Regions from separate parts of the Thermomonas aquatica genome, predicted to be linked through region 2. Evidence: predicted binding sites of a transcription regulator. Region 2 holds the regulator's gene; the other holds the start of a gene.

Region 1 (14,875 bases), 790 kb from region 2:
ACCCGGCCACCCTGGGCCGCACCGACTGGCTGGACGGCCGCCGCGAGGAACTGCTCGACCGCATGCACCAGCGCCGCGAGCGCGACTTCGGCAGCGGCTACGGCAGCAGCAGCGGTTATGCGCACAGCCGCGGTTCCTACGTCCGCGGCTGGCGCCCGGGCGTGTTCAAGTTCGGCTGAGGCCTTGGCCAGCGGGTTCGCCTGGCCGCCGGAGGCCAGCCTCGAGGCGTTGAACGCGCGCTCGGCCGGCACCCTGATGCAGTCGCTGGGGATCGTGTTCAGCGAACTCGGCGACGGCTACCTGCGCGCCACCATGCCGGTGGACGCGCGCACCCACCAGCCCTACGGCCTGCTGCACGGCGGCGCCTCGGTGGCGCTGGCCGAGACCCTGGGCAGCAGCGCCGGCATGCTGATGGCCGGCGGCAACGCGGTGGTCGGGCTGGAGATCAATGCCAACCACCTGCGCGCGGTGCGCAGCGGCATCGTCACCGGCACCGCGCGGCCGATCCATCTCGGCCGCAGCACCCAGGTCTGGGAAATCCGCATCGAGGACGAGGCCGCCAAGCCGGTCTGCATCAGCCGCATCACCCTCTCGGTGCTGCCGCAGCCGCCCGCCTCGGGCCGCGCCTGAGCGCGGCTAGGCTGACCGCTCTAGCGCGCTTCCGCTAAGGTTCGGCCATGAGCGCGACGTCCCCCGCCGTCGGATCCCCGCTGCGCATCCTGCGCATGCTCTGCCGCCTGCCCATCCTCGCCTGGCATGTGCTGGTGCACCTGCCGATCACCCTGCTGCTGATCGCGATCGACACCATCGGCGGGAAGAAAGTGGGCCATGCCGCGATCCGCTGGTGGGCCGGCGGCCTGCTGTGGGTGTTCGGCATGCGCGTGCGCCGCGTCGGCGCGCCGCTGCCCGGCGGCACCATGTTCGTCGCCAACCACCTGAGCTGGGTCGACATCATCGCCCTGCACTCGCAGCACATGATGGGTTTCATCGCCAAGGCGGAGATCCGCGGCTGGCCGTTGATCGGCTGGCTGGCGACGGCCGGCGAAAGCATCTTCCTGCAGCGCGGCAATCCGAATTCGCTGACCGACGTGATGACCGAGATGTCCGCGCGCCTGCGCGACGGCCACGCGGTGGCGGCCTTCCCCGAAGGCGGCACCCGCGATGGCCGCGAACTCGGCGCGTTCCATGCGCGCATCTTCACCGCCGCGGTCGATGCCGATGCGCCGGTGCAGCCGGTGGCGCTGTGCTTCGGCGCGCATTGCGAGGCGCAGAGCATCGTCGCCTTCGCCCCGGGCGAGAGCTTCATGGGCAATTTCGTGCGCCTGCTCGGCGAACCGGTGCGGCCGGTGACGGTCTGCTTCCTGGAGCCGATCCTGCATGCCGAGCACGAAGGCCGGCGCCGGATCGCCACCCTGGCGCGCGCGCGCATCGAGCAGGCGATGGCCGCCGCGTGAGCGTGCGATGAGCCTGCAACGCAGCGAGTTCACCCCGCCGCGCTGGCTGCGCAGCCCGCATGTGCAATCGGTGCTGTCCTCCAGCCCGTTGCGCGCGCTCCGCGCGCGCCGGCGCCTGCATCGGCTGGGTGCAACGCATGACGCGGTGGTGCTCGATGTCGGCAATGGCGTGCGCCTGCAGGGCGTGCACAGCGTCAGCCCCGGGGCCGACCCGCGGGGGCTGGTGGTACTGCTGCACGGTTGGGAAGGCAGCGTCGATTCCAACTACATGCGGCTGACCGCGGCGCGCCTGCTGGATGCCGGCTTCGCGGTGTTCCGGCTGAATTTCCGCGACCACGGCGACAGCCACCACCTCAACGAAGGCATCTTCCACTCCAACCGGATCGACGAGATCGTCGATGCGGTGCGCGCGATCGCCGCGCGCTGGCCGACCCGGCCGCTGTTCGCCGCCGGCTATTCGCTGGGCGGCAACTTCGCCCTGCGCCTGGCGCTGCGTGCGCGCAGCCACGGCCTGCCGCTGCAACGCGTGCTCGCGGTCTGCCCCTTGCTGGATCCGGCGCGCACCATGGATGCGATGGAAACCGGCCTGCCGATCTACCTGCGCTACTTCGAGCGCAAGTGGCGGCATTCGCTGGCGCGCAAGCGCGCGCTGTTCCCGCAGGCGCACGGCTTCGCCGACGACGTGCTGCAGCTGCGCATGCGCGCGCTGACCGAGTGGATGGTGCTGCGGCATACCGACTTCGCCACCCTCGACGACTACTTCGAGGGCTATTCGGTGGCCGGCGAACGCCTGCGCGCATTGCCGATCCCCGCCGACATCCTGATGGCGGCCGACGATCCGGTGATCCCGGTGGGCGAGTTCGCGCGCATCGTCGATTTCCCCAACGTGCAGGTGGAGCTCGCCGCGCATGGCGGCCATTGCGGTTTCATCGAAGGCGCGATGCTGGATGGCTATGCCGAACGCTGGGTGGCGCAGCGGCTCGTCGCCGCGTCGTAGCGCCCGCGCTTAGAATCGCGGCATCGTCCGCAGGAGCCCGGCATGAAGATCCGCAGCGACAGTTTCGAGCACCGCGGCCGGATCCCGGCCGAATTCGCGATGGGCGCGCCCGGCGGCTTCGGCGGCAACCGCAATCCGCACCTGGCCTGGGACGAGGCGCCGGCCGGCACGCGTTCGTTCGCGCTGCTGTGCATCGACACCGACGCGCCCACCGATGGCGCGCTGGTCGCGGACGCGGACACCCCGATCCCGGTCGCGCACCCGCGCGGGGATTTCGTGCATTGGGCGGTCGCCGACATTCCCGCCGACGTGCGCTCGATCGAAGCCGGTAGTTGCAGCGATGGCATCAGCAAGGGCGGCAAGGGCCCGGGGCACGATGCCGGCGGCCGTCGCGGACTGAACGACTACACCGGCTGGTTCGCCGGGAACGCGGAGATGAGCGGCCGGTACTTCGGCTACGACGGCCCGTACCCGCCGCCGCACGACCTGCGCGAGCACCGCTACTTCTTCCGCCTGTTCGCCCTCGACGTGCCGGCGCTCGACGTCGCCGGCGCGTTCACCGCCGGCGACGTGTTGCGTGCGATGCACGGCCACGTGCTGGCCGAAGCCAGCACCTACGGCACCTACAGCCTCAACGGTTGACGTCGCCGCTTCAGCGCGGCGGCGCCAGCACCGCCGCGAACACCGCGCGCCGCAATGCGCGGAACGGCAGGTTCGGGTTGGGATCGGCATTGCACAGGCAGGCCACGGTCAGCCGGCTCGGCACGTGGGTAGCGAGGTAGCCGGAGAAGCCCGCGATGAAACCGTTGTGCTGCACGATCAGGCTGCCGTCGCGGGTGGCGCGGTCCAGCAGCAGGCCGAAGCCGTATTCGGTCGCGCCCATCGGCGCATCCTCGGCGCGCGCGCGGTGCGCGCTGGCAAGCCGGCCGTCGCGCAGCCGCGCCGGTGCCAACACCGCGCGCAGGCTGGCGGGTTTCAGCACGCGCCCGCCGAGCAAGGCCGCGTGCCAGCGGCAGAGGTCGTCGGCGGTGCCGCGCATCGCGCCCGCGGCGCCGGCCTGTTCGATATCGAGGCCGGGCGCGTTCTGCAGCGTCGGTGGCTCGCCATCGCCGAAGCCATAGCCGGACACGCGGCCGGACACGATCTGCGCGCTGCGGTCGAAGGCCAGCGTGCGCAGCCCGAGCGGCGCGAACAGCCGTGCCTGCGCCAATTCGGCCAGCGGTTGCCCGGACGCTTCCTCCAGGATCGCGCCCAGCACGTGGTAGTTGGCGTTGCTGTACTGCCACGCGCTGCCTGGCGGGAAATCGAACAGGACGGGTTGCGCGGCGATCGCCTCGGCCAGCCGGCGCTGGCTGAACGCGCCGGGCAGCGGGCCGCCCTCGTCGTCGGCATGCAGGCCGGCGGTGTGGTGGATCAGCTCGCGCACGCTGAAGGCCGGCTGCGCGCGCAGGAATGGCAGGTAGCGCGAGGCCGGCGCATCCAGCGCCAGCACGCCCTGCTCGGCCAGCAGCGCGGCCAGCACGGCGGCGAACTGCTTGGTCAACGAGCCGATGCGGAACAGGCTGTCGACGGTGGCCGGCGTCCGCGTTTCCAGGTTGGCGCTGCCCGCCGCCTGCGACCATAGCGGCGCGCCGTCGCGCCATGCCGCCGCCTGCATCCCGGGCGCTGCGCCCTGCGCGATGGCATCCCCGAGGATGCGCTGCAGCGTCTCCGGCAAGCCGTCCGCGGTGGCCGCGGCGAACGCGCCGCGCCCGAACCCGATGGCGCCCGTCGCCGCGATGCCCAGCAATACCGATCGACGGGTCAAGGCCACGTGGCGCACTCCATGGGGATGGGGGCAACATGGCACGGGCCGCCGGCGGACGGCCCGTGCTGATGGTCATCCGGCCGGATCACTTCCCGGAGGCGTCGGACTCCACCACCTGGTCCAGCACGTAGACGTACCTGGAGGCGTCCGCGGGGACGTCCTTGCGGGTGTAGCGGTCGATCCGCAACACGTTGCGCACGCCGGCCTGGTGGGTATAGCCCTCGATGCCGTCGTAGAAGTTCCCGAACGCGCCGGGCGTGCCGGACTTCAGGCCCTTGTCGTCGTACTTCAGTTCGCGCACCTGCAGGCATTGCTTGCCCGGGATCAGCGGGTGGTTGCAGGGCTTGGTCTGCGCCGCGACTTCCAGGAACACGCGCTCGCCGGCGCCGTACTTGCTCGCGGCGGTTTCCGCGCTGGTGAAGACCAGCAGGTCGCCGGCCGCGGTCTTCAATTGCAGCTGGCGGGCATCGCCCTTGGACAGGCGCGGTTCCAGCACGCCCTGCAGCCGCTTGCCGACTTCCTGGTCCAGCGCCATCAGCTTCGGATCGGCGCACGCCTTCATGGTCGAGGCGAGCTTGTCGATCGTGATGCCTTTCCCGTCCAGCCTGTAGCCGCCGGTCATCGCATTGCAGGTATTGCCGACGACGAGCTTGCCGCCGTTGAAACCGAGCGTGACCGGCTGTCCGGGACGCACCAGCAGGGCATCGATGGCATGTCCCTTCGCGTCGGTGGCGGCCGCCAGCCGCCATTGGTACTTGGGCAGGGTTCCCGCGGTGCGGATCATGCCCGCGTTCTTGAACTCGACCTTGGGCAGGCTGGCCGCAGCGTCCGCGGGCGCGGCCGATTCGGCCGGCTTGGCGGGCGGGGTTGCGGTTTCGTCGGCCGTTTTCGGTTTCGGGCAACCGGCGAGCAAGGCCGGCAGGGCGAGCAGCAACAGGCGTTTCATCGTGGAGTCCTTTGGTCAGGCGCGCATGCGGCTGCGCGCGCGTTGGATCGGGGCAGGCGGGATTTGGTTCAGCTGCCGGCCGGCAGCCACAGCAGCAGGACGATGCCGAGCGCCAGACGGTACACCGCGAACGCGGTGAAGCGATGGCTCTGGATGTAGCGCAACAACCACTTCACCGCGGCGAAGGCGGTGAGCGCTGAGGCGACGAACGCGATGCCGAGCGCGCTCCAGTCCTCGTTGCCGATGCCGCCGTCCTTGAGCATCGACAGCAGTTCGTAGCCGGTCGCCGCGAACATGGTCGGGATGCCGACCACGAACGCGAATTCGGTGGCGGCGGCGCGGCTGGTGGTGCCGGCGAGCAGGGCGACGAAGATCGCGGCCGCGCTGCGCGAGGTGCCGGGGAACACCCCGGCGACCACCTGCGCGATGCCGACCAGGATCGCCGTGGTCCACGAGATCGCGCTGCGTTCGCCTTCGCGGCCTGCGCGTTGCGCCGCTAGCTGTTCGGCGGCCACCATCCAGAACGCGCCGACGATCAGCGCCCAGGCGATCGGCCGCACCGTGTCCGGCAGCTCCCAGCCGAGCTTCTTCACCAGCAGGCCGCCGACCGCGGTCACGCCGAACGCGGCCAGCAACTTGAAGGCGTAGTCGCGCGATTGCGCGGGCGTGGCGGTGATGCCCAGCGGATCGTAGGCGGCGGGCGCGTCGTGGCCGAGGAACGCGGTGAGCATGCCCCACAGCCGCTTCCAGTAGATCAGCACCACCGCGAGGATCGCGCCGGCCTGGATCGCGATGTTGAACAGGTCGCTGCGCTGGCCCAGCCAGCGTTCGGCGATCAGCAGGTGGCCGGTGCTGGAGATCGGCAGGAATTCGGTGATGCCTTCGATGATGCCGAGCAGCAATGCGGCGAGCAGGTCGTTCATGCGGAACCGCGGTGTGGGCGACGGCGCAGGATAGCGCAAAGCAATATCGCCATTTCGGTGCTAAATGCCATCATGAATGCACCAAAGAAATGCATTCGAAATTCACGCTACAGATAAAATACTTGATAATCAATTAGTTGGTAGTTGGCACGCGCTTTGCAATAGAAACTGGCAACGGCTCATCCCCTTCCTCCCGGAGTTTCCCATGTCGTTCGAAAACGTCGAAAAGCTGATCCGCGACCACAAGATCGAATTCGTCGATCTGCGCTTCACCGACATGCGTGGCGTGCAGCACCACGTGACCTTCCCCAAGTCGATCATCGACGCCAGCCTGTTCGAGGACGGCAAGATGTTCGACGGTTCCTCGATCAGCGGCTGGAAGGGCATCAACGAGTCCGACATGGTGCTGCTGCCGGACCCGTCGACCGCGGTCGTCGACCCGTTCACCGCCGACCCGACCCTGATCCTGACCTGCGACATCCTGGATCCGGCGACCATGCAGGCCTACGACCGCGACCCGCGCGGCGTGGCCAAGCGCGCCGAGGCCTACCTGAAGGCGGCCGGCATCGCCGACACCGCGTTCTTCGGCCCGGAGCCGGAATTCTTCATCTTCGATTCGGTGCGGTTCTCCAATGAAATGGGCCACACCTTCTTCCATGTCGATTCGGAAGAGGCGCACTGGAACTCCGGCAAGGAATACGAAGGCGGCAACAGCGGCTACCGGCCGATGGTGAAGGGCGGCTACTTCCCGGTCGCGCCGCTGGATTCGCTGCACGACATCCGCGCCGAGATGTGCAAGACGCTGGAACAGGTCGGCATCGAGGTCGAGGTGCACCACCACGAAGTGGCGAACGCCGGCCAGTGCGAGATCGGCACCAAGTTCAACACCCTGGTGCAGAAGGCCGACGAACTGCTGACGATGAAGTACATCATCAAGAACGTCGCCCACCGCAACGGCAAGACCGCGACCTTCATGCCGAAGCCGATCGTCGGCGACAACGGCAGCGGCATGCACGTGCACATGTCGCTGGCCAAGGGCGGCGTCAACCTGTTCTCCGGCGACGGTTACGGCGGCCTGTCGCAGATGGCGCTGTGGTACATCGGCGGCATCTTCAAGCACGCGCGCGCGATCAACGCGTTCACCAATTCCGGCACCAACAGCTACAAGCGCCTGGTGCCGGGCTTCGAGGCGCCGGTGATGCTGGCCTACTCGGCGCGCAACCGTTCGGCGTCCTGCCGCATCCCGTACGTGGCCAACCCGAAGGCGCGCCGCATCGAGATGCGCTTCCCCGACCCGATCCAGTCCGGCTACCTGACCTTCGCCGCGCTGATGATGGCGGGCCTTGACGGCATCAAGAACCAGATCGACCCGGGCGCGCCCAGCGACAAGGACCTGTACGACCTGCCGCCGGAAGAGGAGAAGAACATCCCGACCGTGTGCCATTCGCTCGACCAGGCGCTGGAAGCGCTGGACAAGGACCGCGACTTCCTCAAGGCCGGCGGCGTGTTCAGCGACGACTTCATCGACGGCTACATCGCGCTGAAGATGCAGGAAGTGACCAAGTTCCGCGCGGCCACGCACCCGCTGGAATACCAGATGTACTACACCGTCTGATGCGGCCGCCGCCGCGTCGAGCGGCGGCGATGCATCGGGGCGAAGCGAGCTGATCCTCGCTTCGCTCCCTCCCCGGCGAGGATCGGACAGGCCGGGAGCGCGCACCGACGGGTGCGCGCCTCCCGGGCCTTTTGGCTGGCGGAGGGAGTGGGGCGGGCCATGCGCGGCGGCGTCGCGCACCATCAAGCAAGGAGGACATGCGCGATCGACGATCGCGGCAGGCAGGGCACGACGGAGTTCCTGCATTGCACGAGTACGAAACAAATGACCGGGGAGGGCTACCGCTTATGAGGAGCCTGCGTCATGTCGTCTCACACTGTGGCTACACCGTTCCATGCATCGACCACGACGCGCACGCACGCTCGCATCCGCATCGCCGTCGCATTACTCGCCCTGTTCGGCATCGCCGATGCGCAGGCCGGCACCAGCGGCAACGTCTCGCTGACCAGCGACTACGTGTTCCGCGGCGTGTCGCAGAGCAACCAGCAACCCGCCCTGCAAGGGGGCGTGGAATACGCGGCCGAAAGCGGCGCGTACATCGGCACGTGGGGCAGCAGCATCAGCTGGCTGTCGGATCTCTCCACCAGCGCCGCGCCGATCTCCAGCAGCCTTGAACTCGACGTCTACGGCGGCTATCGCGGCAAGTTCAGCGAGGCCGTGAGCTACGACGTCGGCGCGCTGTACTACTGGTATCCCGGCGATTTTCCGTCCGGCTTCAACAGCGCCGACACCCTCGAGGTGTATGCCGGCATCACCGTCGCCGCCAGCGACAAGCTCAGCCTGGGCGCGAAGTATTCGTACGCGGCCACCGACCTGTTCGGCTACGTCGATTCCGACGGCAGCGGCTACCTCGACCTCAGCGCCAACTTAACCGTGGGCAAGGGCGTCACCATCAACACGCATGCCGGCAAGCAGTGGATCGAGGGCAACGACGCCTTCGAATACACCGACTGGAAGCTGGGCGCGACCAAGGCCTTCGACAACGGTTTCTCGGTGGGCCTGGCCTATACCGGCACCAATGCCGACGACGCGCTGTACACCAACCCGTTCGGCAACAAGGTGGCCGACGACACCGTCGCCCTGACCATCACCAAGGCGTTCTGAGGGAGCCCAGCACGATGAAACTGATCACCGCGATCATCCGCCCGTTCAAGCTCGACGAGGTGCGCGAGGCGCTCACCGAAGTCGGCGTGTCCGGCATCACCGTGACCGAAGTGAAGGGCTTCGGCCGGCAGAAAGGCCACACCGAGCTGTACCGCGGCGCCGAGTACGTCGTCGATTTCCTGCCCAAGCTGAAGATCGAATGCGCGGTCGCCGACGACGATTTCGATGCCGCGCTCGATGCGATCAGCAAATCCGCGGCGACCGGCAAGGTGGGCGACGGCAAGATCTTCGTCGTCGCCCTCGACCAGGTCATCCGCATCCGCACCGGCGAGCTCGGCGCCGATGCGCTCTAACCCAGGGGAGACAACGATGAAGACGACAGCGATCTCCGGGTGGAGCACCCGATTGCATGCCGCATGCATGGCCGCGGCGTGCGCCCTCGCGCTGGCGCTTGCGATGCCGGCGGTGAAGGCACAGGAAGCGACCGCTGCACCGACCGCGGCCGAGGCGCCTGCGGAAGCCGCACCCGCAACCGCCGATGCAGCGACGGCCACGGACGCCGCACCCGCGGCAACCACCCCTGCCGAAGCAGTGCCGACTGAAGCGGCACCCGCCGAAACGGAAGCCGAAGCGCCGGCACCCACCATCAGCAAGCCGGATACCGTTTGGGTGTTGGTGTCCGCCGCGTTGGTGATCTTCATGACCTTGCCCGGGCTGGCGCTGTTCTACGGCGGCCTGGTGCGGTCGAAGAACGTGCTGTCGATCCTGATCCAGAACCTGGCGGTGTTCTCGCTGGTGGCGGTGCTGTGGGCGCTGTACGGCTACAGCCTGGCCTTCACCGAGGGCAATGCCTTCATCGGCGGCACCGACCGCGTGCTTGCCGCGGGATTGAATGCCGCCTCGATCGCGGCGACCTTCACCAAGGGCGTGTACATCCCCGAGCTCGCGTTCTTCGTGTTCCAGGGCGCGTTCGCCTGCATCACCTGCGCGCTGATCGTCGGCGCGTTCGCGGAGCGGGTGAAGTTCGCCGGGGTGATGCTGTTCACCGTGCTGTGGTTCACCTTCGCCTACTTGCCGATGGCGCACATGGTCTGGTTCTTCCCGGGTCCGGATGCGTTCACCAGCACCGACGCCGTCGATGGCGTGCTGGCCAAGTCGGGCTATCTGTGGGCGAAGGGCGCGCTGGATTTCGCTGGCGGCACGGTGGTGCACATCAATGCCGCGGTGGCGGGGCTCGTTGGCGCGTTCGTGATCGGCAAGCGCATCGGCTTCGGCCGCGAGGCGATCAAGCCGCACAACCTCACGCAGACGATGGTCGGCGCGTCGATCCTGTGGTTCGGCTGGTTCGGCTTCAACGCCGGCTCCGCGCTGGAAGCCGGCGGCGTGGCCGCGATCGCCTTCGTCAACACCTTCCTGGCCACGGCCGCGGCGGTGGTGGCGTGGCTGACGATGGAATGGATCGGCAAGGGCAAGCCGTCTTTGCTCGGCGCGGCGTCGGGTGCGGTGGCGGGATTGGTGGTCATCACGCCGGCGGCGGGCCTGGTGGGCCTGATGGGCGCGCTGGCGATGGGCGCGATCGCCGGCGCGCTTTGCCTGTGGGGCGTCAGCGGGCTGAAGCGCCTGCTCGGCGCGGACGATTCGCTGGATGTGTTCGGCGTGCACGGCGTCGGCGGCATCGCTGGCGCGTTGCTCACCGGCGTGTTCGCTGCGCCCGCGCTGGGCGGCGCGGGCCTGTGGGACTACGTCACCGAGACCGCGTTGCCGGACTACGACATCGCCGCGCAGGTGTGGATCCAGGCGCAGGGCGTGCTGATCACCGTGGTGCTGTCCAGCGTGGTCGCGCTGCTCGCGTTCCTGATCGTGAAGTACACGGTCGGCCTGCGCGTCAGTGAAGAGGCGGAACGCGAAGGCCTGGACATCAGTTCGCACGGCGAAGCCGCGTACGAGTCCTGATCGGTCTTGGGGAAGGCGACGACAGGGACGTCGTCGCCGGTTTCGAAAGAAGCATTCTTCAAGGGAAGCCGCACGGTTCGCCGTGCGGTTTTTTTGTTGGGTGACGTGTCGTGGAGAGTTAGAGCATGGAGACCTGCTTGTGAACCCATGCAGACGTCTTCTTCTGGCCGGCCAACCACTCGAGGCAATCATTCGAGACATCCCCGCGGCCGATCCGCCCGAAGAACCCGGCATTTCCTTGAGCATCAGGGGGAACGACGCGAATGAGTCGCGAGGGGCCTCGAAGGACCATCAACCATCAACCCTCGAGACGAATGGTCGACGCGTCTCCGGGGCGCAGTTCGGCGCATGCGTCCTTCGAACGATGAGCTCGATCGCGCCTGCATCCGTGGTGTGCGCCCGATACGTCATTCCCTCGGGCGTCTGCATCGCTGCCATCGCCCGCAGGTCGTTCGTCGAGGGGGCGAGCAGGTAGCGGTCCATTGCCGCGAGCACCGCCGTTTCGTCCTCGGACGGATGCCCTTCCGCGAGCGATGCGGGTCGGGCATCGAACGCGACGAGCGTGAGCAGGACGGCGATCACGTTCGAACGGACGGATCGCGTCATCTCAGTCTCCGATGGGACGACGATCATGCGCGTTTGCCCGGTGGCTGACGCAAACCCGCCGAATCCGGTTCCGGTCGGTCCGATGGCGCGCTGTGGGCTCGGCCTGAACGAACTGGTCGACTGGCCAATGTCCGCGCGGGTGATCCACGTCGCGGGAAGTTGCGTTGCGTTGCCTCGTTGAAGGCGTGCCCCGAAGCGGACGGCTACCGGGCCAGTCGCTCGCGCAACCGCGGGGTCGCGAAGTCGAGGAACGCGCGCAATTTCAACGGCAGGCGCCGCTGGCCCGCGTGGACCAGGCTGATCGGCAGCGCTGCTGGTTCGAAATCACGCAGTACCCGCTGCAATTGTCCGCTGCGTTCGGCCCTGTCGATCTGGTAGCACAGCACGCGGGTGAGGCCGGCGCCAGCGATCGCGGCGTTGATCGCCGCTTCGGCGGTATTCACCACCAGGCGCGAATGCATCGGCACGTTGATTTCGGTCCCGTTGGCCGGAAAACGCCAGGACTCGGCTGCGCTCATCGCCTCGAAGCTGATGCAGCGATGGTCGCCGAGTTGTGCCGGCGTGTCCGGCACGCCGTGCGCGGCTAGGTACGCCGGGCTCGCGCACACGGTGCGGCGGGTGGCGCCCAGGCGCGTGGCGATGAGGCGACTGTCCGGCAACGCGCCGATGCGCACGGCCAGGTCCACGTGTTCGTCGAGCAGGTGCAGGACGCGATCGCCTTGCACCAGGCGTACGTCGACTTCGGGGTAGGCGGCGAGGAAGTCGACAAGCACCGGCAACACGTGGATTCGCCCGAACACGATCGGTGCGGTGATCACCAGCTCGCCACGCGGTTCGGAAAACTCGCCGGCGACAGTGCGTTCGGCTTCGCCGACATCTTCGAGGATGCGCTTGCAGGCGGCGAGGTAGTCGCGGCCCGCATCGGTGAGCGCGAGTCCGCGCGTGCTGCGGTTGAGCAGGCGCGCTTTCAGGTGGGCCTCCAGCTCCGACAGGTTGCGGCTCACGGTGGCCAGCGGCATGCCCAGCTTGCGGCCCGCGGCCGAAAGACTGCCGGCCTCCACGGTGCTGAGGAACACATTCATCGCCTGGAGTCGGTCCATCATTTATTCCATTTCATGGAAGGGTGATTCCATATTTTGCAGTCTAGTTGCAGATGGCGGAACTATCTACGCTTTCTCCACCGGGCACCCGCCCATCACCGCCACCCTGGAGAAACAAACATGTCCCGCATCGCCATCCCCGCCAGCATCGATTCCGCCCCCGCCGCCGCCCAGCCGCTGCTGCTGGCCGTCCAGCAGCAGATCGGTTCCGTCCCCAACCTGTTCCGCTTGGTCGCCAACAGCCCGGCCGCGCTCGAGGGTTACCTCGGCATGTCCGGCGCGCTGGGCAAGGGCACGCTGCCGGCGCCGACCCGCGAGCGCATCGCACTGGCGGTGGCCGAGATCAACGGCTGCGGCTACTGCCTGTCGGCGCATGCCTACCTGGGCAAGCACCTGGCCAAGCTCGACGACGCCGAGATCGCCGCCAACCGCAGCGGTACCTCCAACGACCCGAAGGCCGCCGCCGCCGTGCAGTTCGCCGCCAAGGTCACGCAGGCCCGCGGCAAGGTCGGCGCCGACGACGTGCTGGCGGTGAAGGCGGCCGGTTACAGCGATGCGCAGGTCATCGAGATCGTGCAGCACGTGGCGCTCAACACCTGGACCAACTACATCAACGAAGTGGCCAAGACCGAGATCGATTTCCCGGTGGTCGCCTTGCGCGAGGCCGCCTGAGGCCATGGAGCGTCCACCGCTGCCGCCGTTCACGCTGGAATCGGCCGTGCGCAAGGTGCGCCTGGCGGAGGACGCCTGGAACTCGCGCGACCCGGCCCGGGTCGCGCAGGCCTACACGGCGGACAGCCGCTGGCGCAATCGCAGCGAGTTCCTGCAAGGACGCGACGCCATCGCGGCCTTCCTGGAACGCAAGTGGCAGCGCGAGCGCGAATACCGCCTCACCAAGGAGCTGTGGGTCTTCCAGGAGAATCGCATTGCCGTGCGTTTCGCCTACGAGTGGCGGGACGCACGAGGCGCGTGGACGCGCAGCTACGGCAACGAGAACTGGGAATTCGACGCGCATGGCCTGATGCGCACCCGTATCGCCAGCATCAACGACCTGTCGATCCGCGAGGACGAGCGGCTGTTCCACTGGCCACTGGGCCCGCGACCGGCGACGGCGGCTTCGCTGTCGGAACTCGGACTTTGAGGCACGCATGGACACCACGCGCTACAGCAGCGACATCGCCTTCACGCCAACGGTGAAATCCCTGCAAACGCGCAAGGGTTCGCGCCGCGCCTACCGCAACATGGAGGCGCGGGGCGGCTGGGAAACCACGATCACCGACGAACTGCGCGACTTCATCGGCGAGCAGCGCAGCCTGTTCCTGGCCACAGTCAATGCCGAAGGGCAACCGTACATCCAGCACCGCGGCGGTCCACCCGGCTTCCTGCGCGTGCTCGACGCACTTACGCTTGGTTTCGTCGATTTCGCCGGCAACCGCCAGTACATCAGCAGCGGCAACCTGATCGACAACCCGAAGGCGCACCTGTTCCTGATCGACTATCGCCAGCGCCGGCGGGTGAAGATCTGGGGCGAGGCGCGCATGGTGGAGGCCACGCCGGCGTTGCTCGCGCAGCTGATGCCCGCGGACTACAAGGCCAGGCCGGAGCAGGTCCTGGTGTTCACCGTCCATGCCTGGGACGCGAATTGCCCGCAGCACATCCCGCCCCGTTTCGAGGCCGACCATGTATTGGCCGCGCTGCAGGAGAAGGACCGGCGCATCGCGTTCCTCGAAGCCCAACTGGAGCGATTGCGCCGAGCCTGACCAGTTCGCTGCAGGCAGCTTTGCTGCCGCTCCTGTTGTTGCGGTCTCAACCCAGCAGCAGCTTGGCGATCCCCGCCGCCGCATCGCGCCCTTCCTGCACGGCGGTGACGACGAGGTCGGCGCCACGCACGCCATCGCCGCCGGCGAACACCCAGGGATTGCTGGTCTGGTAGGGCAGCGCATTGCTCGAAGGCTTCGCGCAACCGCGCGGCTTGGGCGCAACCTTGATGCGGCCATTGGCCTCGGCGGCGATGCCGTGTGCCGCGAGCCACTCCGGCGGTTCCGGCTGGAAGCCGAACGCGATGATCACCACGTCGGCGTCGAGTTCGGATTCGCTGCCGGGTACGATCTCCGCATTGCGGCGACCGCGCGCATCGGGTTCGCCCAGCCGGGTTTCGGCGACGCGCACGGCGGTCACGGCATCATCGCCGAGCAAGGCCAGCGGCTGGCGGTTGAACAGGAACTCCACGCCCTCCTCGCGCGCATTGGCGACTTCGCGCGCGGAGCCGGGCATGTTGGCCTCGTCGCGGCGATACACGCATTGCACGCTGGCGGCGCCCAGGCGGATCGCGCTGCGCACGCAGTCCATGCCGGTATCGCCGCCACCGAG
Region 2 (14,875 bases):
CGGGCAGTTCGCCGCGCAGGCGCAGGTAGCGCAGCACCACGTCCACCGTGGTGTCGGCGCGCACCGTCACCACGTCCGGGTTCATCAGGCGGCCGGCGCTGTCCTCGTCGTACGACAGCACTTGTTCGAGGCGCTCGCGGTTCTCGCGGTCCATCGACTTCAGGACTTCGTCGATCACCGTGTCCGGCAGGTCCTCGACCAGGTCGGCGAGATCGTCGATGTCGAGGTCCTCGACCGCGGCGACCAGCTCGTCCGGATCCATGTCCGCGATCAGGCCTTCGCGCACCTCGTCGCCGACATGCACCAGCACCTCGCCGTCGTCCTCGGGATCGACCAGGCCCCACACCACGGTGCGCTTGCCCGGCGGCAGCGATTCCAGCAGGTTGCCGATCTCCGCGGGCGACAGCGTGTTGACCAGCCGCCGCACCGGGCCCAGACGGCCGCTGTCGAGCGCGTCCGAAAGCAGACGCAGCTGGCGCGCGGTCTTGTCGTGGCGGACGGCTTCGGCCATGGCAGGCTTCCGAAGTGCGGTGGGGAACGTCGCACCACGGGGGCGCGGCCGGCTCAGGTGTTCATAGTCCGCGCATTATCGCCTGCGCGGCGATGGATGCCCACCCCGTGCGCCGGTCAAGGCATCGCTTGCGTATTCGCCGACAGCCAGCGTTCGATGCCGGCGCGGTCGCGGGCCCGCAGCAGCGCCCGGGCTTCGTTGCGCAAGCCGGACAGGTCGCAGCTGCGGATCGCGCGCCGCACTTCAAGCAGCGTGGCCGGGTGCAGGCTGAGTTCGGTCAGGCCGAGCGCGAGCAGCAGCGGCACGAAGGCGGCATCGCCGGCGATTTCCCCGCAGACCGCCACCGGCCGCCCGCGCCGTTGCGCGATGCGCACCACGTCGCGCAGCAGGCGCAGCAAGGCGGGATGCAGCGGCGTGTACAACTCGCCCAGCGCCTCGTTGTTGCGGTCGGCGGCGAGCAGGTACTGCACCAGGTCGTTGGTGCCGATGGAAAGGAAATCGCAGGCGCCGATGAAGCCCGACAACGACAGCGCCGCCGACGGCACCTCGATCATCGCGCCCAGCGGCAGTTGCGCGGCCACCTCGTGGCCCTCGCGACGCACTTCGGCCAGCGCCGTGCGCAGCATCGCGCGCACCGTGCGCATCTCCTCGGCGCCGCTGATCATCGGCACCAGCACGCGCACCGGGCCATAGCCGGACGCGCGCGCGATCGCCCGCAGCTGCGTGTGCAGCAGGCCGTCGCGGGCCAGCGACAGGCGCACGCCGCGCAGGCCGAGCGCGGGGTTGGGTTCGTCGCGCAATGCGAGGCCGGTCTTGTCGGCCTTGTCGGCGCCGAGGTCGAGGGTGCGGATGGTCACCGTGCGCCCGGTCATGCCGAGCACGGCATCGCGGTAGGCGCGGAACTGGGTGTCCTCGTCCGGGATCTCGCGGCTGCCCATGAACAGGAATTCGGTGCGGTACAGGCCCACGCCGGCCGCGCCCAGCGCATGCGCCTCGGCCACGTCCTCGCGCGATTCCGCGTTCGCCCACAGCTTGATGTCGGTGCCGTCCAGGGTGCGGCTGGGCTCGCGGCGCAGGCGGTTGAGCTGCTTGCGCTCGCGCTTGGCCTCGTCGCTGCGCTGTCGGTGCGCGCGCAGGTCGTCGGCATCCGGCTCCAGCACCACCAGGCCGGTGCCGCCGTCGATCACCAGCACGTCGCCGTCGTTGACCTTCAGCAAGGCCTGCGCGGCGCCGACCACCAGCGGCAGGTGCAGGCTGCGGGCCAGGATCGCGCTGTGCGAGAGCGCGCTGCCGGCGGCGGTGACCACGCCCACCACGCCCTGCGCCTGCAGCTGCGCGAGTTCGGTCGGGGCGATGTTGTCGGTGACCAGGATCTCGCCGGCGACGCCCTGCAGTTCGGCCTCGCTGCGGTGCAGGGCGGCATGCAGGCGGCCGATCACCTGGTCGATGTCGTCGATGCGGCTGCGCAGGTAGGCATCGTCGATGCCGTCGAACACGGCGGCGATGCGGTCGCGTTGCAGGCGCAGGGCGTAGTCGGCGGAATACAGGCCGGTGCGGATCAGGCTGTCGATGCCCTGCAGCAGCTCGGGATCGTCCAGCAGCAGCGCATGCAGGTCGAGGAATTCGCCGACTTCGTGGGCCAGCGCGCCGTGCAGGCGTTCGCGCAGGGCGCGCATTTCCTCGCGCACGGTTTCCACTGCGGCATGGATGCGTTCGAGCTCGGCCTCGACTTCGTCGGCCGCGATGCGGGTCTCGGCGACGTCGAGTGCGTGCGGCAGGCGGACGCGTGCCCGTCCGAGTGCGCTGCCGCGGGCGGCGGCGGTGCCGGACAGGACGTGCCGCGTCATCAGCTGTCCTCGTCGAAACGGCGTTCGAACAGCGCCGCAACCGCGTCGGCGGCGGCCTGTTCGTCTTCGCCATCCACCCGCAGCACCACGGTGGAACCGGTGCCGGCGGCGAGCAGCATCACGCCCATGATGCTCTTGGCGTTGACCTCGCGGCCGCGCGCTTCCAGCGTGGCCTGGCAGCGGAAGGTGGACAGCAGCTGCACCAGCTTGGCGGTGGCGCGCGCGTGCAAGCCGAGGCGGTTGATGATGGTCAGGTCGCGCTGGATCACGGCATGGCCCTCATGGCGGTCGGCGGCGGCATGGTCATGTCATGCGTCATCGGTGATGGCCCCGTTGCGCGCGCCGGCGGCGGCGACCGCCGGCAATTCGTCGAGGTCGAGGTCGGCATAGTTCATCACCCGCAGCAGCATCGGCAGGCTCAGCGCGGACACCCGGCGCACCGGGGTGCCGAGGCGGGCGAGGCGGGCGGCGATGTTGCTGGGCGTGGCGCCGTACAGGTCGGTCAGCACCAGCACGCCCTGGCCGCCGTCGACCCGGCGCAACGCGGCGCTGGCCCGCGGCAGCAAGGCGTCGATGTCGCCGTCGAACGGCACCTCGAAGGCCTCGGACGCCAGCGGCAGCTTGCGCAGCAGGCGGGTGGCCACCGCGAGCAACGCGTTGCCGATGCCTTCATGGGTGACGAGCAGGATGCCGACGGACATGCCTGCAAGTTAACAGACGGGTACGACGCTGCGGAAGCGCCGCTAGTCCAATTCGCGGTGGTGCACGGCCACTTCCGCCCAGCCGGTTTCGCGGCAGTGCCGGGCCAGGCGTTCGGCCAGGTACACGGAACGATGGCGGCCGCCGCTGCAGCCGAAGGCGACGGTCACGTAGCTGCGGGTTTCCGAACGCAGCTTGGGCAGCCAGGCGTCGAGGAAGCCCTGCACCTGCGCCACGTAGGCCGCGACTTCCGCCTGCGCCTCCAGGTAGTCGCGGACGCCGGCATCGCGGCCGGACAGCGGCCGCAGGCGCGCATCCCAGTGCGGATTGGGCAGCACCCGCGCATCGAACACGAAATCGGCTTCCGGCGGCAGCCCGCGCCGGTAGGCGAACGACTCGAACAGCAGGGACAGTCCGGCGCCGCTGAGCCCGTACTGGGTCAGGATGTGGCGGCGCATCTGGTGGATGTTGAGGTCGCTGGTGTCGAGCACGTGGTCGGCGATCCGGCGCAACGGCTTCAGCGCCTGCCGCTCCAGCGAGATCGCGTCGGCCAGCACCAGGCCGAGGTGGCTGAGCGGATGCCGGCGGCGGGTGTCCGCGTAGCGGCGCAGCAGCACGTCGTCGCGGGTATCGAAGAACAGCAGTTTCGGGTCGAGGCCCTGTGCCCCGACCTGCGACAGCGCCTCGGGCACGTCGGCGAGGTCGCCCAGGCTGCGCGCGTCGATCCCGACCGCGATCTTCTCCGGCGCATTGTCGCCGGCCAGGATGCGGCGCACGAATTCCGGCAACAGTTCCGCCGGCAGGTTGTCGACGCAGTAGTAGCCGAGATCCTCGAAGGTGTTCAGCGCCACCGACTTGCCGGAGCCGGACATGCCGCTGACGATGACCAGCGGCGGCGCGGCATTGGCCTGCGCGGTCACTGCGAACGCTCCAGGAAATGGCTATGGCGGGCCATGAACGCCGCGGCCGGATCCACGCCCTTGCTGCGCAGCAGGTGCATGCGGGTGGCCGCTTCGGTCAGCACCGCGAGGTTGCGGCCGGCCATCACCGGCAGGGTGATCATCGGCACGTCGAGGTCGAGCAGGCGGCGGCTGCCGATGTCGCCGGTCAGGCGTTCCATCCCGCCGGGCTTGGCCTCCAGCGACGGCTTGCTGAGGTGCACGATCATGCGCAGGTACTTGTTCCGCTTGACCGCGGTGTCGCCGAACATCTGGCGGATGTTGAGCACGCCCAGCCCGCGCAGCTCCAGCATGTCCTGCAGCAGTTCCGGGCAGGCGCCGTCGAGCACGTCGGGGGCGATCTGGGTGAACTCGGGCGCGTCGTCGGCGACCAGCCGGTGCCCGCGCGTCACCAGTTCCAGCGCGAGTTCGCTCTTGCCGGAGCCGGATTCGCCGGTGATCAGCACGCCGATCGAATAGATCTCCATGAACACGCCGTGCAGGGTGACCCGCGGCGCCAGCGTGCGCGCCAGCTTGTACTGCAGGTGGTTGAGCAGTTCGTGCCCGCGCCGCGGCGAACTCCACAGCGGGGTATCGCTTTCCTCGGCGGCGATGCGCAGGTCTTCCGGGCACGACTGGTTCTTGCTGATCACCACCGCCAGCGGACGGAAGTCGATGATCTTCTGGATCGTTTCCCAGCGCTGGCGCGAATCCAGCCCGTCCAGCCAGGCGAGTTCCTCGGTACCGAGGATCTGCACCTTGTTCGGATAGATGATGTTGAGGTAGCCGGCCAGCGACGGGCGCCGCGCCACGGTTTCCACCGCCTCCAGCACGCGCGCGGAGGCGCTGCGCTGGCCCGCGAGCCAGCGCAGCTCCAGGCGCTCGGATTGCTGTTCGAACAGTTCCGCGGCGGTGATGCGGGCGGCGTTCACGTGGTGGGCCTGCGCCGCGGCTGCAAGGGTCAGCCGAGCACGCCGCTCTGGGCGATGCCCTCGCCGCGATGGTGGTCGACCATGCGTTCCTTCTGCTTCATCAGCAGGCGGTCGAGCTTGTCGGCCAGCAGGTCGATGGCGGCGTACATGTCCTGGCCGTTGGCGTCGGCGTGCAGGGTGCGGCCGGACAGGTTCATGGTGGCTTCGGCCTTGTGCTCCGGCTTGTCCAGGCCCAGCTGCACGCGGATCTGGCAAGGGTGCTCGAAATGCCGCGCGAGTCGTTCGAAGCGGGTTTCCACGTAGTCGCGCAGGGCCGGGGTGACGTCGATCTGCTGGCCATGGGTTTCGATTTGCATCTGGACCTCCTTCTACGTGTGTGCTCCCTGAGCGGAGCGGGCTTGTTGCGATTGCTAGCCGATCCGCACGCGTTCGTGCGAGGCGGGGATATGCAGGGCTTCACGATACTTCGCGACGGTGCGCCGCGCCACCGGCACGCCGCCGGATTTCAGGGTGTCGGCGAGGCGCGCATCGGACAGCGGCTTGCGCGGATCCTCGGCCTCGACCAGCTTGCGGATCATGTCCTGGATCGCGGTGCTGGACGCGCTGCCGCCGCCTTCGGTCTCGATCCCGGAGGCGAAGAAATCGCGCAGCGGGATGGTGCCGCGCGGCGTGCGCACGTACTTGCGGGCGATCGCGCGCGAGACCGTGGATTCGTGCAGGCCGAGTTCGGTCGCGATGCTGCGCAGGGTCAACGGATGCAGGGCCTGCGCGCCGAATTCGAGGAAGCCGGCCTGTTCGCGCACCAGGCAACGGACCACGCGGAGCAGGGTGTCCGCGCGCGACTCCAGGCCCTTCAGCAGCCAGCGCGCCTCCTGCAGGCGGCCGCGCAGGTAGTCCGCGTCTGCGGCGCCGGCGTGGCGGATCATCTGTTCGTAGTCGCGCTGGATGGTGATGCGCGGGGTCGCGCCGGCGGCCAATGCCACCCGCCACAGCCCCTGCTGGCGCCAGATCACGCAATCCGGCGTCACGTAGGTGCCGGCCGGCAATTCGCCGTGCTGCGCGCCGGGACGCGGGTCCAGGCTGCGCAGCAATTGCACGGCTTCCTCGGCTTCGTCGCGCCTGCAATCGAGCTCGTGGCAGAGGCCGTCGATGCCGATCTTCGGCAGCCGCGCCAACGTGCCGGCGGTCACCGCCATCGCCAGCCCGCGGCCCGGGGTGTCCTCGGCGAGCGCGCGCAATTGCAGGCGCAGGCATTCGCCCAGGTCGCGCGCGCCGACCCCGACCGGGTCGAATTGCTGGATCCGATGCAGCACCTGCAGCACCTCATCGAGGCTGGCATCGATCTCCGGCCGCAGGCCGGCGCAGATCGCATCGAGCCCGTCGCGCAGGTAGCCGTCCTCGTCGATGGCGTCGACCAGGGCCACGCCGATGCCGAGGTCGCGCTGGCTGAAGTGGCCGAGGTGCAATTGCCACAGCAGGTGGTCGCGCAGGGTTTCCGCCCCTGCCGCTCGCTCGCCGGGGCCGGCGAAATCGTCCTCGCCATCGGAGGCGGGGCCGATCCGTTCCTGCCAGGGTTCGCCTTCGCGATCCCAGTGTTCGTCGGCGCGCTCGTCCGCGTGTTCGCGCTCGTGCACGGAGGCATCCGGGATGCCGTCGGCATCGCGCACTTCGTGGGCGTCCGCGGGGCCGGCCTCGCCGGCTTCGGCCCAGTCCAGCAGCGGGTTGCTGGCCACCGCCTCGGCGATCTCGGCCTCGAGCTCGACGGTGGACAGCTGCAACAGCCGGATCGCCTGACGCAGTTGCGGCGTCAGGATCAGTTGCTGGTGCAGCCCGGGGGATAGGCGCGGCTTCATCCGCGCTCAGGATATATCCGGATGCCGATAAAAAACCGTTATCGGCGCGCGACGCGCGAAACGGCCGGGCATGCCGCGGCGCTCAGAGCCGGAAGGTGTCGCCCAGGTAGACCCGGCGCACGTCCGGGTTCTCCAGCAGCGCATCCGGTGCGCCCTGCGCCAGCACCGCGCCGTCGGCGAGGATGTAGGCGCGGTCGCAGATGCCCAGGGTCTCGCGGACGTTGTGGTCGGTGATCAGCACGCCGATCCCGCGGTCCTTGAGGTGGGTGACGATGCGCTGGATCTCGTTGACCGAGATCGGGTCGACGCCGGCGAAGGGTTCGTCGAGCAGGATCATGCGCGGCTTGCCCGCGAGTGCGCGGGCGATCTCCACCCGCCGCCGTTCGCCGCCGGACAGGCTGGCGCCGAGCTGCTCGGCGACATGGCCGATCTGCAGTTCGTCGAGCAGCCCTTCCAGCTCGCGTTCGCGGCCGTCGTCGTCGAGGTCTTCGCGCAGTTCCAGCACCAGCCTGATGTTGTCGGCCACGCTGAGCTTGCGGAACACCGAGGGTTCCTGCGGCAGGTAGCCGACCCCGCGCTTGGCGCGCGCGTACATCGGCTCGTCGGTGATGTCGGTGCCGTCCAGCACGATGCTGCCGGCATCGGCCGGCACCAGGCCGACGATCATGTAGAAGCAGGTGGTCTTGCCGGCGCCGTTGGGGCCGAGCAGGCCGACCACTTCGCCGGCCTCCAGGGTCAGGCCGAAATCGCGGACGACCTCGCGCGACTTGTAGCGCTTGCGCAGGCCCTGGGCGACCAGCATCAGTTCGAACCCTTGGCCGGGGCCGGCTGCGCCTGCGCCGGCTTCGCTTGGGCGCTCTTCGGCAGGATCCGCATCTTGACCCGGCCGTTGCCGCTGCCGCCGCTTTCGACCTGGTTGGTCTTCATGTTGTAGACCACCCGCTGGCCGTTGAGGGTGCCGCGCAGCTGGCGGATCTCGACGTTGCCGGTGAACACCACCACTTCGGTCTTGAGGTCGTAGTCGATGTTGCTGGCGGTGGCGTTGATCTGGTTGCCGTCGTCCAGGGTCTGGCGCAGGGTCACGCCGCCGCTGAGCAGGGCGCGGCTGGGATCGCCGCCGCTCTGTTCGATGATGGCCTTGGCCGCGACGATGCTCAGGCTGCCCTGGGTCATGGTCACGTTGCCGGTCAGGGTGCAGCTGTCGTTGGCGCCGAGGCTGCAGGTGCTGTGCGCGGCCTCGATGTCCATCGGCTGGTTGCGGTCGGAAGTGCGCGCGCCGGCGCCGGCCGCGAAGGCGGCAGCGAACAGGGCCAGCACGGCGGCCGCGAGCTCAGCGGGGCGTCGGGACATATCGGGTGTGCACGTCGGAGAGGAGGGAGACCTGCTGGCGATCGAAATCCGCCTGCAGGCCGCGGCCGCGCATTGTAAGGCCGGGGCGGGTGATGGTGACCGCGGCCGGCGAGCTTGCGCGGTTCTCGCTGGGGAAAAGGTTCAGCTGTTCGGTCTCGATCCGGGTCGGCGGCGGCACCTGCGCCGGGCTGGTGGCGATCACCCGGCCGCGCAGCTGCAACTGCTTGCCGTCGTCCGGCACCAGCCCGCGCTGCGCGCGCACGTCCCAGTAGGCGCCGTTGCGGTCCGGCACCAGGAACAGCGGCGTTTCCAGGCTCATCGACTTGGCGCCCGGGTCGCGCTGCAGGCGCGGGCCGCGCAGGGTGAAGGATTCCTTGCCCTGCGAATCCAGCGAGACGAGTTCGTAGTCGTGCAGCACGTAGTCCGAACGCGTCGTTGCGGTGCTCTGCGCGCCAGCGCCGGAGAAGGTCCAGACCGACCATCCGCAGGCGATGGCGGCAAGCAGGAGGACCAGGGTGAGGCCGGTGCGCCAGCTCATCGCGGAGCCCATCAGGGATGCTCCCCATGGGCCAGGATCGCCTCGACCCTGCCCTGCGCCTGCAACAACAGGTCGCAGGCGTCGCGCGCCGCGCCTTCGCCGCCGTTGCGCGGGGTGACCCAGTGCACGGCCGGCAGCACCCAATGGTGCGCATTGGCCGGCGCGATGGCCAGGCCGACGCCGCGCAGGGTCGCCAGGTCCGGCAGGTCGTCGCCCATGAACGCGACCTCGTCCATGCCGATGCCCATCTCGCCGGCGATGCGCTGCATGCAGGCCAGCTTGCTGCGCTCGCCGGTGTGGACGTGCGGAACCTGCAGTTCGCGGCCGCGCCGTTCCACCACCGGGCTGATCCGCGCGGTGACCAGCGCGATCACGATGCCGGCATGGCGGAGCAGGGTGAAGCCCATGCCGTCCTGCACGTGGAAGCCCTTGGCCTCGTTGCCGTCGGTGCCGTAATCGAGCCGCGCGTCGGTCAGGGTGCCGTCGACATCGAAGCCGATCAGCTTGATCTTCGCCGCGCGTTCGAGCACTTCGGCCGGATAGGTCGGCATCGTCATCAGACCACCCGCGCGCGTAGCAGGTCGTGGATGTTCAGCGCGCCGACGACCCGGCGATCCGCGTCGAGCACCAGCAGCGCATTGATCTTGTGCGCTTCCATCAGCTGCGCGGCTTCCACCGCCAGCGCATCGGCATCGATGGTGCGCGGGGCGCGGGTCATGACCGCATCGATGCGGGTGCTGCGCAGGTCGATCGCGTCGTCGTCCAGGCTGCGGCGCAGGTCGCCGTCGGTGTACAGGCCGAGCAGGCGGCCGTCGCCGTCGACGATCGCGGTCATGCCCAGCCGCTTGCGGCTCATCTCGACCAGCGCTTCGCTGATGCTGGCCTCGGGGCCGATCCGCGGCACGTCGTCGCCGGCATGCATCACGTCGGTGATGTGCAGCAGCAGGCGGCGGCCGAGCGCGCCGGCCGGGTGCGAGCGGGCGAAGTCCTCGCTGGTGAAGCCGCGGGCTTCCAGCAAGGCGACCGCCAGCGCATCGCCCATCGCCAGGCTGGCGGTGGTGCTGGAGGTCGGCGCCAGCGCCAGCGGGCAGGCCTCGGCCGGCACGCTGACGTCGAGGTGGATGTCGGCTTCGCGAGCGAGGGTGGAGTGTTCGCGGCCGGTCATCGCGATGATCGCGTTGCCCTGCCGCTTCAACGCCGGCAACAGGGTCAGCAATTCGTCGCTTTCGCCGGAATAGGACAGCGCCAGCACGATGTCGGCGTCCGTCACCATGCCGAGATCGCCGTGCGCGGCCTCGCCCGGGTGCACGTAGAACGCCGGGGTGCCGGTCGACGCCAGGGTCGCGGCGATCTTGCGCGCCACGTGGCCGGACTTGCCCATGCCGGAGCAGACCACCCGGCCGCGGCAGGCCAGGATCGCCCGGCAGGCGGCGCTGAACGCGCCATCGATCCGCGCGGCGACCGCGGACAGGCCGTCGCGTTCGATCTCGAACACGCGCTGGCCGCTGGCGGCGAAGTCGAAATCGCTGGCGGGCAAGGCTTGGGGCACGAGGCGTCTTTTCCGGGAATGTTCGTTAGACTGGCTCATTCAGTTTACGCGAGTCCGCCTGCCCGCCCATGAACGCCGACACCATCCGCCAGATGATCGAAACCGGCCTGCCCGGCGCCCGCGCCGAGGTGCAGGGCGACGATGGCGTCCACTTCGAGGCCACCGTGGTCTGCGCGGCGTTCGCCGGCAAGCTGCCGCTGGCCAGGCACCGGATGGTCTACGCCACCCTGGGCGAGAAGATGGGCGGCGAGATCCATGCCCTGCAGTTGCGTACCCAAACCCCGGAAGAGGCGGCCGCCTGATGCAGAAGATCCTCGTCACCGGCGGCGCGCGCCTGACCGGCGAAGTCCGCATTTCCGGCGCCAAGAACGCGGTGCTGCCGATCCTGTGCGCCACCTTGCTGGCCGACGCGCCGGTGCGGATCACCAACGTGCCGCGCCTGCACGACGTGCTGACCACCGCCAAGCTGCTGGCCGGCCTGGGCGCAGGCGTGCAGCACGAAGGCGACGCGATGACCGTCGATCCGCGCAGCGTTGACAGCCATGTCGCGCCGTACGAACTGGTGAAGACCATGCGCGCCTCGGTGCTGGTGCTGGGTCCGCTGCTGGCGAAATACGGCGATGCCGAGGTCTCGCTGCCGGGCGGCTGCGCGATCGGTTCGCGGCCGGTCGACCTGCACATCAAGGGCCTGCAGGCGCTGGGCGCGGAGATCACGGTCGACCACGGCTTCATCAAGGCGCGGGTCGACGGCCGCCTGAAAGGCGCGCGCCATGTGTTCGAGATGGTCAGCGTCGGCGCCACCGAGAACGTGCTGATGGCCGCGGCACTGGCGGAAGGCACCACCGTGCTCGAGAACGCGGCGATGGAGCCGGAGATCGTCGACCTGGCCGAATGCCTGGTCGCGATGGGCGCGAAAATCGAAGGCGCGGGCACCCACAAGATCACCATCGAGGGCGTGGAGAAGCTGCATGGCTGCGACCATGCCGTGGTCGCCGACCGCATCGAGACCGGCACCTTCCTGGTCGCCGCGGCGATGACCGGCGGCCGCGTCACCGCCACCCATGCGCGCCCGGACACGCTGGACGCGGTACTGGACAAGCTTCGCGAAGCGGGCGCCACGATCGACATCGACGGCGACCGCATCACCCTCGACATGCACGGCAAGCGTCCGCGTGCGGTCAACATCACCACCGCGCCGCACCCGGCCTTCCCGACCGACATGCAGGCGCAGTTCATGGCGATGAACTGCATCGCCGACGGCGTGGGCGTGATCAACGAAACGATCTTCGAGAACCGTTTCATGCACGTGAACGAGCTGCTGCGCCTGGGTGCGGACATCCGCGTCGACGGGCATACCGCGGTGGTGCGCGGTGTCGCGCAACTCAGCGGCGCGCCGGTGATGGCGACCGACCTGCGCGCCTCGGCCTCGCTGATCCTGGCCGGGCTGGTGGCCGATGGCGATACCGCCATCGACCGCATCTACCACCTCGACCGCGGCTACGAGAACATCGAGGCCAAGCTGTCGGCATTGGGCGCGAGCATCCGCCGGGTCGATTGACCGTTTCCCGCGCGCAACAAAAAAGCCCCGCGTTGGCGGGGCTTTTTGTTGTTGCTGCGCGCGCTGCTATCGCTCAACGCACCGATTTCAGCACCAGGTCCAGTTCGTCCTTGCCGTCCTTCTGCTGCAGGATGCGTGCCGGCACCGGATAGCCGTCGACCACCCACACGGTCACCTGCTTGTTCTCGCTGGTGCGGCTCACCTTGGTCGCACTGCGCGGTTTGCCGGCGACGGTGACCGTGTCCTTGCCCAGGTTCTGGTAGTTCTGCTGGCGGACCACGCCGTTGTCGACCATGCGGTAGTTGAGCGGCTTGCCGGCGGCCACGTCGCGGACGATGGCCAGGTTGAGCAGCATCGCGTCGAGGTCGCCGTCCTGCAGCTTGACCGGGCCGGCACGGTCGGCCTTGACGTCGCCGCTCCAGCGCGCCTCGCCCTTGCTCCAGTCGTAGCTGGCGTTCTTCTGCGATTTCTTGAACACCATCTGGGTGTAGTCGTTGCCGGACAGCGGGCGCCAGTTGCCGCCGTGATCCTCGAACACGGTGGTCTGGCGCAGGGTCGCGATCGGGCTGTTCACGCTGAGCACGTAGTTCCAGCGGTCGCCGCCGGCCGCGGCCAGGGTCATCTGCGCGTCTGCGGAGATGGTGCCCTTGACGTTCGCCTGGTAGTCGGCCGTGAACGGCTTGACCGCCCATGCCGGCGACGCGGCGAGCAGGAGGCTGAGCAATGCGGTGGCGGGGAAGGGTTTCATGCGCAAATACTTGAATGCGAAGGGATATGGCCACGCTGGGTCATGCGGGGGCGAACTCTAGCCGCAGCGGCGTAAACAAGGGCTGACCATCCAGTGTTGCCTGACCGGCCTGTTCAGCTATGCGGCCGGCAGCGGCCATTTGCAAGACCGCCAGCAGCAAGGGATGTTCGACCTGCAGCACCCGCGCGGCGAGCGATTCCGCGCTGTCGCCGGCCAGCACCGGCAGCGGCGCCTGCGCGATCACCGCGCCCGCATCCAGTTCCGGGATCACGAAATGCACGCTGGCGCCGTGTTCGCCATCGCCCGCCTGCAGCGCCCGCGCATGGGTGTGCAGGCCCTTGTGCCTGGGCAGCAGCGATGGATGGATGTTGAGCAGCCGGCCGCGGAAGCGCTGGACGAAGGCGTCGCCGAGGATCCGCATGTAACCGGCGCAGACCACCCAGTCGGGCCGCACCGCCGAGACCGCATCGGCCAATTCGGCGTCGAACGCGGCGCGCTCCGGGTAGGCCCTGGCCTTGCGCGCCCAGCGCAGCGGCTCGGGCACGCGTTGCAAGGCGGGCGCATCGGGCTTGTCGGAAAAGACGCCGACCAGCTCGGCATCCAGCGCGCGCGCCGCGATCGCATCGAGGATCGACTGCAGGTTGCTGCCGCGGCCCGAGGCGAGGACGGCGAGGCGGATGGTCATGTGTCCTTACCTTGCCGAGGTTCTCGATGCATCAGCGGCCAAGCCAGTATCGCGCCAATGGTCGCAAGCAGCATGTCCGCATGCGCATCCCACATGTCGCCCTGCTGGCCGTTGTAGGCCTCTGCGGCTCCGGGCGAGAGCGTCGATGCGACCAGCCATTCCAGCCACTCGTAGACCAGGCTGCTGCACATCACCAGCATCACCGCGAGCGCTCCGGCCTGCGCCGCGGCGAGTCGCGGCCAACGCTGCCCAAGCCAATGCCATGCCGGCGGCGCAAGGCAGAAACCGTAGGCGAAGTGGATCAGGCGGTCGAAGTGGTTGCGTTGCCAGCCGAAGGCTTCGGTCGGCGACCAGCCCGTGGCTGCCTGCAGCCAGGCATCGTAGGGAACATAGGAATACAGCCAGCGCGCGCCCACGCAATGCGCCACGATGAAAGCGCAGACCAGGGCGAAGTGCAGCGGCTGCAGCGGCCAGCGTCTGTCGTGCCACCACAGCCACGCCAGGCCAAGCACGGTCAGGCTGCTGTGCAGCGCCTGTTCGAGCGGCCAGCGCGGCGCGATCCAGCTTGCCGCGAACACGGCGAGGGTGAGCCCGAAGCAGACCCTTTTCGCGGCATGCATCCCGCTCAGCCGATGCGCAGTCGTTCGCCTTCGCCGGCGGGCACGACCTGGCCGATCCGCCAGTGCGCCAGGCCGAGGCGGTCGAGGTCGGCTTCGATCGCCGCAACGTCGCCGGGCGCCGCCATCAGCACGTAGCCGATGCCGCAGTTGAAGGTGCGCCACATTTCCTCGCGGGCCACGTTGCCTTCGCGCTGCAGCCAGTCGAACACCGCCGGCAGCGGCCACGACGAGGTGTCGATCTCGAGGCCGAACTCCTTCGGCACCACCCGGATGATCTTCTCCACCAGCGCGCCGCCGGTGACGTGGGCCATCGCGTGGATGTCGTGCCTGGCCAGCAGTTCCAGCACCGGCTTGACGTAGATGCGGGTGGGTTCCATCAACGCGTCGGCGAGTTTCACGCCGCCGAGGTCGAGGTCCAGGGGGTTGCCCGCGCGGGCCAGGATCTTGCGCACCAGCGAATAGCCATTGGAGTGCGGGCCGCTGGAGGCGATGCCGATCAGCACGTCGCCGGCGCGCACCTTGCTGCTGTCGATCAACTTCGACTTTTCCACCGCGCCGACGGTGAAGCCGGCCAGGTCGTATTCGCCTGGCGGGTACATGTCCGGCATCTCGGCGGTTTCGCCGCCGATCAGCGCGCAGCCGGCGATCTCGCAGCCCCTGGCGATGCCGGCGACCACGTCGACCGTGGTCTGCACGTCGAGCTTGCCGGTGGCGAAGTAGTCGAGGAAGAACAGCGGCTCGGCGCCCTGCACCAGCACATCGTTCACGCACATCGCCACCAGGTCCTGGCCGATGCTGTCGTGCCGGTTCAGCTGCTTGGCCAGGATCAGCTTGGTACCGACGCCATCGGTGCCGGACACCAGCACCGGCTCGCGGTAGCGGCCGGAGAGGTCGAACAGGCCGCCGAACAGGCCCACGCCGCCCAGCACTTCGGGGCGCATCGTGCGCCGCACCAGGGGTTTGATGCGCTCGACGACTTCGTTGCCCGCATCGATGTCGACGCCGGCATCGCGGTAGGTGAGGGGGGTGGACTGCGTCACGGGAGCC

Evidence for each region. The regulator sigma-54, encoded in region 2, starts transcription at its own class of promoters, with help from an activator protein. The targets are predictions, from matches to a motif close to TGGCACGNGCNTTGC.
Region 1: a site for sigma-54 is predicted at 6,273-6,287, ahead of glnA (type I glutamate--ammonia ligase). Genes of this name have one in related genera too.

The regions. Positions count from the first base shown of each region.
Region 1 covers NZ_CP040871.1:1,712,602-1,727,476, reverse strand. The annotation lists gene FHQ07_RS08230 (YkvA family protein) at 1-179, shown strand, start outside; gene FHQ07_RS08225 (hotdog fold thioesterase) at 256-630, shown strand; gene FHQ07_RS08220 (lysophospholipid acyltransferase family protein) at 678-1,454, shown strand; gene FHQ07_RS08215 (YheT family hydrolase) at 1,468-2,451, shown strand; gene FHQ07_RS08210 (YbhB/YbcL family Raf kinase inhibitor-like protein) at 2,494-3,093, shown strand; gene FHQ07_RS08205 (serine hydrolase domain-containing protein) at 3,104-4,264, opposite strand; gene FHQ07_RS08200 (META and DUF4377 domain-containing protein) at 4,344-5,204, opposite strand; gene FHQ07_RS08195 (undecaprenyl-diphosphate phosphatase) at 5,273-6,127, opposite strand; gene glnA (type I glutamate--ammonia ligase) at 6,333-7,742, shown strand; gene FHQ07_RS08185 (TorF family putative porin) at 8,046-8,846, shown strand; gene FHQ07_RS08180 (P-II family nitrogen regulator) at 8,861-9,199, shown strand; gene FHQ07_RS08175 (ammonium transporter) at 9,216-10,799, shown strand; gene FHQ07_RS08170 (hypothetical protein) at 11,091-11,405, opposite strand; gene FHQ07_RS08165 (LysR family transcriptional regulator) at 11,609-12,508, opposite strand; gene FHQ07_RS08160 (carboxymuconolactone decarboxylase family protein) at 12,626-13,177, shown strand; gene FHQ07_RS08155 (nuclear transport factor 2 family protein) at 13,182-13,646, shown strand; gene FHQ07_RS08150 (pyridoxamine 5'-phosphate oxidase family protein) at 13,654-14,265, shown strand; gene FHQ07_RS08145 (FAD-dependent oxidoreductase) at 14,312-14,875, opposite strand, start outside.
Region 2 covers NZ_CP040871.1:2,497,910-2,512,784, forward strand. The annotation lists gene mgtE (magnesium transporter) at 1-511, opposite strand, end outside; gene ptsP (phosphoenolpyruvate--protein phosphotransferase) at 628-2,358, opposite strand; gene FHQ07_RS11770 (HPr family phosphocarrier protein) at 2,358-2,627, opposite strand; gene FHQ07_RS11775 (PTS sugar transporter subunit IIA) at 2,667-3,059, opposite strand; gene rapZ (RNase adapter RapZ) at 3,102-3,977, opposite strand; gene hprK (HPr(Ser) kinase/phosphatase) at 3,974-4,927, opposite strand; gene hpf (ribosome hibernation-promoting factor, HPF/YfiA family) at 4,957-5,283, opposite strand; gene FHQ07_RS11795 (RNA polymerase factor sigma-54) at 5,338-6,780, opposite strand; gene lptB (LPS export ABC transporter ATP-binding protein) at 6,863-7,582, opposite strand; gene lptA (lipopolysaccharide transport periplasmic protein LptA) at 7,582-8,130, opposite strand; gene lptC (LPS export ABC transporter periplasmic protein LptC) at 8,111-8,668, opposite strand; gene FHQ07_RS11815 (KdsC family phosphatase) at 8,680-9,219, opposite strand; gene FHQ07_RS11820 (KpsF/GutQ family sugar-phosphate isomerase) at 9,225-10,217, opposite strand; gene FHQ07_RS11825 (BolA family protein) at 10,286-10,519, shown strand; gene murA (UDP-N-acetylglucosamine 1-carboxyvinyltransferase) at 10,519-11,775, shown strand; gene FHQ07_RS11835 (DUF3108 domain-containing protein) at 11,849-12,523, opposite strand; gene purN (phosphoribosylglycinamide formyltransferase) at 12,564-13,208, opposite strand; gene FHQ07_RS11845 (DUF2238 domain-containing protein) at 13,205-13,828, opposite strand; gene purM (phosphoribosylformylglycinamidine cyclo-ligase) at 13,834-14,868, opposite strand.